Azoarcus sp. CIB: one gene and its partners. The protein of the gene in region 3 interacts with the protein of the main gene of each other region in a pairwise test. Links are inferred from orthologs where the notes say so. Each region holds a gene or a part of one and is shown on either strand. Other genes may lie near its edges. The genes, in order: dnaQ, AzCIB_RS19870 and dnaE.

Region 1 (2,874 bases), 1.2 Mb from region 3 along the record:
GGAATCGAAGTCGCGGCGCTCGCCGGCATTCCCGGCTCCGTGATCCGCGACGCCAAACGCCGTTTGCGCGCGCTGGAAAACCGCGAAGTGGGCGCCGGCCCGCAGGCCGACCTGTTCGCCGCGCTGCCCGAAGCGGAAGACGAACCCCTGTCGCACCCGGCGCTCACCGCCCTGTCCGAGATCGATCCCGACAGCCTCAGCCCGCGCGAGGCGCTCGAACACCTCTATGCGCTGAAGCGGATGACCGCATGAGCACGCCGATCGACATCAGCGAAGACGGCGGCGTCCGCTACCTGCATTTCGGTTCCGAGTGGGTCCAGGGCGCGATGCGCATTCGCCGCCCCAACGCGCTCGAACTCGCCTACACACGGGAGATGATGGCGGGGCTGTTGCTGCGCGAGGCCGAAGAGTGGCCCCGGACCGCGCTCGTAATCGGCCTCGGCGCCGCATCGCTGACGCGCTTCCTGCACCATCATTGCCCGCAGACGCGCACCCAGGTCATCGAGATCGAACCGCGCGTCGTCGCCGCAGCGCGCCAGTTCTTCAAGCTCCCGGACGAGGACGAACGACTCGCGATCCACGTCGGCGACGGCGTGCGCTTCGTGATGGAGACCGAGCGCAAATTCGACCTGATCCTCGTCGACGGCTTCGATCGCAACGCCCGCGCAGGTGCGCTGGATACCGCGCCGTTCTATGCGGCTGCACGAACCCGATTATCGGAACAGGGCTTGATGTCGGTGAATCTCTTCGGCCGCTCGCGCGGCTTCCGCGCCAGCGTCGAGCGCATCGTCACGGCCTTCGACGACCGCGCGATCGCCTTTCCGTCGTGCGACAGCGGCAACGTCGTCGCCTTCGGCGCGGAGGGCGACGGGATCGACATTCCGGTGACAGAACTGCGCGACCGCGCCCGTACGCTGAAGGAAAAGACCGGCCTGGACCTCGGCCCCACCGTCACCCGGCTGGAGCAGGCCGGCAGCCTGCCAGGGGGCAGGCTGATCCTGTAGCTCGTAGGGCGGATGAGCCGTAGGCCGATGTTGCCAACTGCGCCGCCGGATGCGCCTCACCACCCACCGACATGCGGCGGAAGGCGCTTCGCTTTTCCGCCCTACGGGTTCTACGAATTCCTCGCTACCGTTCAGGCGACCGGCGCTTCCTCGGCCGGCACCGGCGGAGTCCACAGGCAGGGGCCCTTGTTGGCCTTGCTGATGTCCTGCAGCACGCGATCGTGCTCGGCCAGTTCGTCGGCCGAGGGGCGCAGCACGCGCAACAGCGGCCGCTCGATCGGGCTGCCGCTGGCGTCGAGGCCGCCCATCGCCGGCTCGTCGTCGAGCAGCATCATCAGGCTTTCCTGCCCGCGGGTCATCGCCAGATACACGTCCGCGAGCAGTTCCGCGTCGAGCAGCGCGCCGTGCAGGGTACGCGCGGCGTTGTCGATCTCGAAGCGGTCGCACAGCGCATCGAGCGAGGCCTTCTTGCCCGGATTCAGCTCCTTGGCCATCTTGAGCGTGTCGATCACGCCCGTGCACAGCGCCCCGAGCTTCGGATGCCCCAGCAGCGACAGTTCGTTGTCGAGGAAGCCGACGTCGAAGCTCGCGTTGTGGATCACGAGTTCCGAGTCGCGGACGAAATTCATGAAATCGCCCACGACGTCGCGGAATTTCGGCTTGTCGGCGAGGAAGTCCTCGGTGATGCCGTGAACCGCGATCGCTTCGGCGTCGATCCCCCGTTCCGGGTTGATATAGACGTGAAAATGCTGCCCGGTCAGGTTGCGATTGAGCAGTTCCACGCAACCGATCTCGATCACGCGGTCGCCGTTGCGCCAGTCGAGGCCGGTCGTTTCCGTATCCAGGACAATCTGTCTCAAGGGTTCATCCCCGGTAGTTCGTTCGCGCCCTTGCGGGCCGGTTCATCAGATCGCGGCGACGGAGCTGCCGCGCGCACGCACGGCATCGACACCGCGGCGCGCGAGTTCGTCCGCGCGCTCGTTCTCCGCGTGCCCCGCGTGACCGCGTACCCAGATCCACGCGACCTTGTGGCGGCTCGCCGCCTCGTCCAGCGCGCGCCACAGGTCCTCGTTCTTCACCGGCTCGCGCGAGGCGGTCTTCCACCCACGCTTCTTCCAGCCGTGGATCCACTCGGAAATGCCTTTCTGCACGTACTGGCTGTCGGTATGCACGCGCGCCGCGACCGGGCGCTTGAGCGTCTCCAGCGCGCGAATCACCGCGAGCAGTTCCATGCGGTTGTTGGTCGTCTGCGGCTCCCCGCCCCAGATTTCCTTCTCGTGCGGGCCGCTGCGCAGGATCGCGCCCCAGCCGCCGGGTCCCGGGTTGCCGCTGCAGGCCCCGTCGGTAAATATCTCGACTTCTTCCATCTATTCCACTTTCTGTACGCCGCCCGTCACCTGCCGCCCGCGCTGGGCCACCGGTGCAAGACGCTTTGCCGCGGCGCGCGCATCGCGCCAGTTCGGCGTTATCAGGCGCATTCCCTGCACCCGCTTGATGCCCTGGATGATGTAGGCACCGCCACAGATCGGCCACCAGCGGTCGCCCGCCTTGTCCATGAAGCCCCAGCGCTCCAGCCATTTCGTGCTCGCGAACGCCGGCGCGTAGCAGCCGAAGCTGCCCGCCTGCGTCTCGAAACCCAGCAGCGCCAGCCAGTCCTTCGTACGCCGCACCGACAGGTATTGCCCGCGCCACGGATAGGCCCCCGAACGCCGCGCCACCAGCCGCCGCAATCCCCACAGGCTGAAGGGATTGAATCCGGCGATGATCACGCTGCCCTCGGGCACCAGCACCCGCTCGACCTCACGCAGCACCTGGTGCGGATTGCGCGAGAACTCCAGCACGTGCGGCAACAGCACGAGATCGATACTCG
Region 2 (3,087 bases), 840 kb from region 3 along the record:
GCAAAATTCTCGTCAACGTCGGTCAGCCGCAGACCATCGACGCTGGTCAGCCCCAGCAGCTCCGCGGCGCGCGGGTTGGCTTGGCTGACGACGCCGTCCGCGGCAACCACCAGCACGCCGTCCTGCATGTCGTGGATGATGCGCTCGTTGACGGCCTGCTGCTTGGCGAGCGCCTCGCCGCGCTGCACCGCCAGCGATTCGTTGGCCTTCGCGCGCAGCGCGAGGAAGCGCGCCGTGATCGCGATGCCGAAGAAGGCGGTGCAGACGAAAGCGACCTGCACGAAGTCCGCCGCCCGCTCGCCGGCGATCTGCCGCCAGACGTTCTCGGCCAGGACTGCGACCGTCGCGAGCGCGGCGTAGAAGAGCACCATGCGCCCTTGCGCAACGAGGCCGGCCCCGGCAAGCACCACCATCATCAGCACCGGCATGCCGCTGCGGTAGCCGCCGCTGGCCCACATCATCGCGGAGAGGACGCCGATGTCGATGACGACTTGCAGGGTGATGACGCGGTCGACACCAAAACGCCGCGCCGCATCGGGGAATCCGAGCGCCAGCACGGCGGCGAGATAGGCTAATGCCGCGGCGTTGAAGACTTGCGGGGCATCCGAACCCAGATTGAGCTCGAGGCCCGCGACGACGAAGAGTCCGGCGAGGATCAGGCGGAAGAGGTTCAGGTAGCGCAGGGGCCCCCTGCGCTCGAGGTCACGGCGTTCGTCCGCGGCGGCCTGCATCCTCAGGATTCCCGGTGACGCGCGCCCAGCCGGCGATGCTCCTCGCAGCAGAAGAAGAGCTCCCCGTCGCGAACGCCTTCGCTTTCCGGCACGTGCACACCGCAATGGTCACAGCCGAGCATGCGTTCGAGCGCGCCTTTCCGGCCCTCGCCGGCCTGCTTTCCGGCCGACCCGCTCCCGTCACGCGACCGGTTCAGGGCACGACGCACCCACCAGATGCCGACCAGAACGAGGACGAAGAGGAGCAGGTTTCGCACGATGAAGGACGTGAGCGGGATATGAGCCGCAGGAGTTTAGCACGCGGCCCGCGTCAGACCTGCCGCAGGCGTTCGCAGGCTGCCGCCAGCGTCGCCTCGTTCTTCGCGAAGCAGAAGCGGATCACACGCTCGTCGCGGCCGTCGGCGAAGAAGGCGGACACGGGAATCGCCGCGACGCCCGTCGCGCGCGTGAGTCGCTGCACGAAGGCGGTATCGGGTTCGTCGGAGATCGCGCCGTAGCGCGCGAGCTGGAAATAGGTACCGGACGAAGGCAGCAGCTCGAAGCGCGAGCCGGCGAGCGCATCGCGGAAGAAGTCGCGTTTTCCCTCGTAGAAGGCGGCGAGCTTCTCGTGACGTGAGGCGTCCGCCATGTAGTCGGCCAGCGCGAGTTGCACCGGCGTATTCACGGTGAACACGTTGAACTGATGCACCTTGCGGAATTCCGCCATCAGCTCACGCGGCCCGACAACGTACCCGACCTTCCAGCCGGTGATGTGGTAAGTCTTGCCGAAGCTCGACACGATGAGGCTGCGCGCGGCCAGTTCCGGATGACGGGCGCAGCTCTCATGACGCCGGCCGTCGAAGACGATGTGCTCGTAGACCTCGTCCGAGACGATCACGATGCCCGTCCCGTGCGTCAGCGCCGCCAGCCGCGCCATGTCGCCCGCCGTCCACACCGTCGCCGTCGGGTTGTGCGGGCTGTTGATCATGATCATGCGCGTGCGCGGCGTGATCGCCTCGGCCACCGCGCCCCAGTCCGGCCGGTAGTCGGGGGCAGTCAGGTGCATGCGTACGACACGACCGCCCTGCAGCTCGATCGCCGGGGCGTACGAGTCGTACACCGGCTCGAACACGATGACCTCGTCGCCTGGATGCACCAGCGCCGCGACCGCGGTGAACAGCGCCTGCGTCGCACCGGCCGTCACGGTGACCTCGGCCTCGGCGTGGTATTCCGTGCCGTAGAGGGCGGCCACCTTGCCCGCGATCGCCTCGCGCAGCGGTGCCACGCCAGCCATCGGTGCGTACTGGTTGTGCCCCGCGCGCATCCAGTGCGCGACCCGCTCGAACAGCACGTCCTCAGCGTTGAAATCCGGGAATCCCTGTGACAGGTTGATCGCCCCGCATTCCTGCGCGAGGCGAGACATCACGGTGAAGATCGTGGTGCCGACGTTCGGCAGGCGGGATTCGACGGGGGCGGGGAAGTGCGGCATGGCATCGGGCTCTTGTTCGGCGAAGCGAAACATTCTGGCAGACCCGCCGCGCAGATAAAATGGCGCGATGTTTACCCAGCCCATTCCCACGATCCGCCGTGACGGCGACGCCGCCGTCATCCTCGACCAGACCCTGCTGCCGCACGCGTGCGAACTGCGCCGCCTGACAACGCTCGAAGAGGTCGCGACCGCTATCCACTCGATGCAGGTGCGCGGGGCCCCGCTCATCGGCGCGACCGCCGCCTATGGCGTTGCGATCGCCCTCATCACCGACGCGAGCGACGCGCGCCTCGACCATGCGCTGACGACCCTCGCGGCAACTCGGCCGACCGCGGTGAATCTGCACTGGGCGCTCGGACAGATGCGCGAACGCCTGCACTCCCTGGCAGCGACCGAACGCTCCGCGGCGGCCTGGCGCGAAGCCGAAGCGATCCACCGCAACGACGCCGAGATGTGCGCGGCGATCGGCGGGCACGGTTACGCAATCCTCGAACGCCTGGCCGCCGGACTCGGCCGCCCGCTGCGCGTCATGACCCACTGCAACGCCGGCTGGCTCGCCACCTGCGGCGCCGGCACCGCGCTCGCGCCCGTATATGAGGCACAGGCGCGCGGACTCGCGGTCGAGGTGTGGGTCAGCGAGACGCGGCCGCGCAACCAGGGCCTCCTCACCGCGTGGGAACTGCGCGAAGCGGGCGTGCCGCTGCGCCTCATCGCCGACAACGCGGCCGGCATCCTCCTCGCACGGGGCGAGGTCGACGTGGTGATCACCGGCGCCGACCGCGTGGCAGCCAACGGTGACGCCGCGAACAAGGTCGGCACCTATCTCAAGGCGCTGGCCGCGCGCGAGCACGGCGTGCCCTTCTACATCGCTGCCCCGTTCTCGACCGT
Region 3 (4,209 bases):
CGCGCCCTTGGCCGTGGCACAGTCGGGGCCGTCCTCCGCGATGGACCCTGCGCGTACGGCATCGCTGTCGGCGGCAAGCCGCCGTATTGAGGATCACTTCGTTGCCGAGGTCGCGCGCATTACGGGTACGACGCCGGCCCGCGTGCGCCGGGCGATGCCCGACGAGCGGCGCATCACGTCGGCTGCATCGCGCCTGATCTCGGCTCTGGAGCTTGACTTGGGCGCGCCGCTCACGCCTGAGCAGCGGGCTGAAATCCTCGAAGCGGACCAGTCGCGCAAGCTCTCCCTGATGAAGGCGCGCGAGGCGGCAGGCGGGCGCTGACTTCTTGCGGCTGCCTGTCCGACCGACGGTAGTCGTGGCGGAAATGGCGCTCGGGGGTATTGGGCGATCGGGTAAAATTCGCCGATGACTGCTTCTCACGAACCCCGCTTCATCCACCTTCGCCTGCACTCCGAGTACTCGATCTCCGACGGCATCGTCCAGATCGACCAAGCGATCGCCCGCGCGGCGGCCGACGGCATGCCGGCACTGGGGATCTCCGACCTCGCCAACCTGTTCGGCATGGTCAAGTTCTACAAGGGCGCACGCGGGAAGGGCATGAAGCCGATCATCGGCGTCGATGCCTGGATCACCAACGACACCGATCGCGACAAGCCCTTCCGCGCCCTGCTGATCTGCAAGAACCGCAAGGGCTACGGGCAGATGTGTGAGCTGCTGACCCGCGCCTTCCTCGACAACAAGTACCGCGGGCGTGCCGAAATTCGCCGCGACTGGTTCGCCGACGGCGCTGCGTCCGACCTGCTGTGTCTGTCCGGTGCACGCGAAGGGGAAGTGGGGCAGGCACTGGCGAACGGCAACGTCGAACTTGCCGATCGGCTCGCCGCCGAATGGGCCGCATTGTTCCCGGACGCCTACTACATCGAGTTGCAGCGCGCAGGCCATGCGGGTGCGGAGGGTTACGTGCGTCAGGCCGTGCAACTGGCCGGCAGGCTGGGGTTGCCGGTGGTGGCGACCCACCCCGTGCAATTCCTCAAGCGCGAGGACTTCAAGGCCCACGAGGCGCGCGTATGCATCGCGCAGGGTTATGTGCTGGCCGACAAGCGTCGCCCGCGCGACTACACCGAGGAGCAGTACCTCAAGAGTCAGGACGAGATGTGCGAGTTGTTCGCCGACATCCCGGAGGCACTTGAGAACTCCGTCGAGATCGCACGCCGCTGCTCGCTGACGGTGCAACTGGGCAAGAACTTCCTGCCGCAGTTCCCGACGCCGGAAGGGATGACGCTCGACGACTTCCTCGTCGCCGAGGCCAAGGCCGGCCTCGAAGTGCGCCTGCAGGAGCTGTATCCGGACGAAGCCGAACGCGAGCGCCAGCGTCCGACCTACGAGGCGCGGCTCAGGTTCGAGACCGACACCATCATCCAGATGGGCTTCCCCGGCTACTTCCTGATCGTTGCAGACTTCATCAACTGGGGCAAGCAGAATGGCGTGCCGGTCGGACCGGGGCGGGGCTCGGGTGCGGGCTCGCTGGTGGCGTACAGCCTGCGCATCACCGACATCGATCCGCTCGCCTACGCGCTGCTGTTCGAGCGTTTCCTGAACCCCGAGCGGGTGTCGATGCCCGACTTCGACATCGACTTCTGCCAGGACAACCGCTATCGCGTCATCGAGTACGTGCGCGAGCGCTACGGCAAGGACGCGGTCAGCCAGATCGTCACCTTCGGCACGATGGCCTCGAAGGCCGTCGTGCGAGACGTCGGCCGGGTGCTCGATCTGCCCTACGGCCTGTGCGACCGGCTCTCCAAGCTGATTCCGATCGAAGGCGCGAAGCCCGTTTCGTTGGCGAAGGCCTACGAGATGGAGTCGCAGATCGGCGAGATGATGAAGGACGGCAACGACGGCGAGTCGGTGCAGGAGCTGTGGAGCCTGGCCGAGCCGCTTGAAGGTTTGAGCCGAAACGTCGGCATGCACGCTGGCGGCGTGCTGATCGCGCCGGGCAAGCTCACCGACTTCTGTCCGTTGTACATCGCCGACGGGGACGACGCGACGCCCGTGTCGCAGTTCGATAAGGACGACGTGGAAGCCGTCGGCCTCGTGAAGTTCGACTTCCTAGGCCTGCGCAACCTCACCATCATCGAACTCGCAGTCGAGTACGTCGAGCGGCTCACCGGCACCAAGCCCGACCTGGCCGCCTTGCCCTTCACCGACCCCGCCGCCTACCAGATCCTGAAAGACGCGAACACCACCGCGATCTTCCAGGTGGAATCGGACGGGATGAAGAAGCTCCTCAAGAAGCTTGCCCCCGACCGTTTCGAGGACATTATCGCGGTGCTGGCGCTCTACCGTCCGGGGCCGCTCGGCTCGGGCATGGTGGACGACTTCATCCTGCGCAAGAAAGGTCAGCAGGAGATCGACTACTTCCATCCGGACCTCAAGCCCTGCCTCGAGCCGACCTACGGCGTGATCGTGTATCAAGAACAAGTGATGCAGATCTCGCAGATCATCGGCGGCTACACGCTCGGCGGCGCCGACATGCTGCGCCGCGCGATGGGCAAGAAGAAGGCCGACGAGATGGCCAAGCACCGCGAGACCATCGCGGCTGGCGCGAAGCAGAAGGGCTACGATCCGGCGCTCGCCGAGCAGCTTTTCGACCTGATGACGAAGTTCGCGGAGTACGGCTTCAACAAGTCGCACACCGCCGCCTACGCGGTCGTCACCTACCACACGGCGTGGCTCAAGGCGCATCACTGCGCGGCCTTCATGGCTGCGACGATGTCGGCGGACCTCGACAACACGGATACGATCAAGATCTTCTTCGAGGACTCGCTCGCCAACGGGCTGACGATCTTGCCGCCCGACGTGAACCAGTCGGACTACCGTTTCGTCCCGACCGACCGCAAGACGATCCGCTACGGTCTCGGCGCGGTGAAGGGTGTGGGCGAGCCGGCCGTGCGCTCCATCCTCGACGCGCGCAAGAAAGATGGACCGTACAAGGATCTGTTCGATTTCTGCGCGCGTGTAGATCGGCGCATGGTCAATCGGCGCGTGATCGAGGCGCTGATCCGTTCGGGCGCATTCGATACCGTCGCGCCCAGCGGCACCGCAGACCGCGCCCGCCTGCTCGCAACCGTCGGGCTGGCGATGGAGGCCGCCGAGCAGGCGGCGGCGAACGCGATGCAGGGCGGCCTGTTCGATCTCGTGCCGGAGGCGGCCGGTGCGGCGCCCCAATACGTGACCGTGCGCTCGTGGACGGAGCGCGAGCGGCTGAAGGAAGAGAAGACCGCGATCGGCTTCTTCCTTTCGGGTCATCCGTTCAACAGCTTCCGCGAGGAGGTGCGACGTTTCATCCGGCGCCCGCTGTCGCAGCTCGAACCCTCGCGCGACCTCGCGATGCTGGCGGGGGTGGTGATGGACGTGCGCACGAAGATGACGAACCGCGGCAAGATGGCCTTTGTCGTGCTCGACGACGGCTCTCAGGTGCGCGAGGTTTCGGTCTTCTCCGAAGTCTTCGATTCGAACCGGACCAAGATCGTCACCGACGAAGTGTTGGTGGTCGAAGGCAAGGTCAGCAACGACGACTTCACGGGCGGGTTGCGCATCGTCGCCGACAAGCTGCTGTCGCTAGGCGAGGCGCGTTCGCGCTTTGCCAGGGCACTTCAGATCAGCGTGAATGGCGAAGTGAAGCGTGCGGGCGGGGCTGCCGCAGCGGCGGATAAGCTCGAAACGCTGCTCTCGCCGTTCCGCGACGGCGTCTGCCCGATCTCGCTGCATTATCGCAACGAACAGGCCCAGGCGGAGCTGCCCCTCGGCGCGGCCTGGCGTGTGCGCCTCGACGACGCGCTGCTCGACAGCCTGCGCGAGTGGCTGCCGCCCGAATCGGTTGAGATCCTGTATCCGAGCTGACGCAGGACGAAAAAACGGCCGCGGCCCGTGAGGGCGCGGCCTTTGGGCTGATCCGCCAGGGAGCGGTCAGAGTTCCTTGGCGTGCTCGGCCAGGTACTCGGCGACGCCGGAGGTGCTGGCCTTCATGCCGGCCTTGCCCTTGTTCCAGCCGGCCGGGCAGACTTCGCCGTGCTCTTCGGTGAACTGCAGCGCATCGACCATGCGGATCATCTCGTCGATGTTGCGGCCCAGCGGCAGGTCGTTGACGACCTGGTGCCGCACGACGCCGTTCTTGTCGATCAGGAAGGAGCCGCGGAAGGCAACGCCGC

Evidence for each region.
Region 1: the proteins of dnaE (region 3) and dnaQ interact in binary tests that used the Escherichia coli proteins (3 or more experiments, as listed by UniProt). The link is inferred for Azoarcus sp. CIB from one-to-one orthologs.
Region 2: the proteins of dnaE (region 3) and AzCIB_RS19870 interact in binary tests that used the Escherichia coli proteins (3 or more experiments, as listed by UniProt). The link is inferred for Azoarcus sp. CIB from one-to-one orthologs.

The regions. Positions count from the first base shown.
Region 1 is NZ_CP011072.1:2,397,077-2,399,950, forward strand. Bases 1-2,726 are described here. They hold dnaQ (DNA polymerase III subunit epsilon), read right to left. Parts: upstream 1,865-2,726; coding sequence 1,136-1,864; downstream 1-1,135. Other genes in these bases: mutS (DNA mismatch repair protein MutS), read left to right, coding at 1-252; AzCIB_RS10625 (fused MFS/spermidine synthase), read left to right, coding at 249-1,004; rnhA (ribonuclease HI), read right to left, coding at 1,910-2,371; AzCIB_RS10640 (class I SAM-dependent methyltransferase), read right to left, coding at 2,372-2,726. Outside these bases: more of AzCIB_RS10640, read right to left, coding at 2,727-2,874. UniProt on the Escherichia coli protein: DNA polymerase III is a complex, multichain enzyme responsible for most of the replicative synthesis in bacteria. The epsilon subunit contain the editing function and is a proofreading 3'-5' exonuclease.
Region 2 is NZ_CP011072.1:4,433,301-4,436,387, forward strand. What follows is about bases 121-3,059. They hold AzCIB_RS19870 (pyridoxal phosphate-dependent aminotransferase), read right to left. Parts: upstream 2,200-3,059; coding sequence 1,042-2,199; downstream 121-1,041. Other genes in these bases: AzCIB_RS19860 (sensor histidine kinase), read right to left, coding at 121-731; AzCIB_RS19865 (PP0621 family protein), read right to left, coding at 734-988; mtnA (S-methyl-5-thioribose-1-phosphate isomerase), read left to right, coding at 2,267-3,059. Also shown: more of AzCIB_RS19860, read right to left, coding at 1-120; more of mtnA, read left to right, coding at 3,060-3,087. UniProt on the Escherichia coli protein: Shows aminotransferase activity with methionine and histidine as substrates, and to a lesser extent also with phenylalanine.
Region 3 is NZ_CP011072.1:3,592,891-3,597,099, reverse strand. The notes cover bases 41-4,101. They hold dnaE (DNA polymerase III subunit alpha), read left to right. Parts: upstream 41-406; coding sequence 407-3,901; downstream 3,902-4,101. Other genes in these bases: AzCIB_RS16000 (peroxiredoxin), read right to left, coding at 3,968-4,101; AzCIB_RS16010 (hypothetical protein), read left to right, coding at 41-322. Also shown: more of AzCIB_RS16010, read left to right, coding at 1-40; more of AzCIB_RS16000, read right to left, coding at 4,102-4,209. UniProt on the Escherichia coli protein: DNA polymerase III is a complex, multichain enzyme responsible for most of the replicative synthesis in bacteria. This DNA polymerase also exhibits 3' to 5' exonuclease activity. The alpha chain is the DNA polymerase catalytic subunit.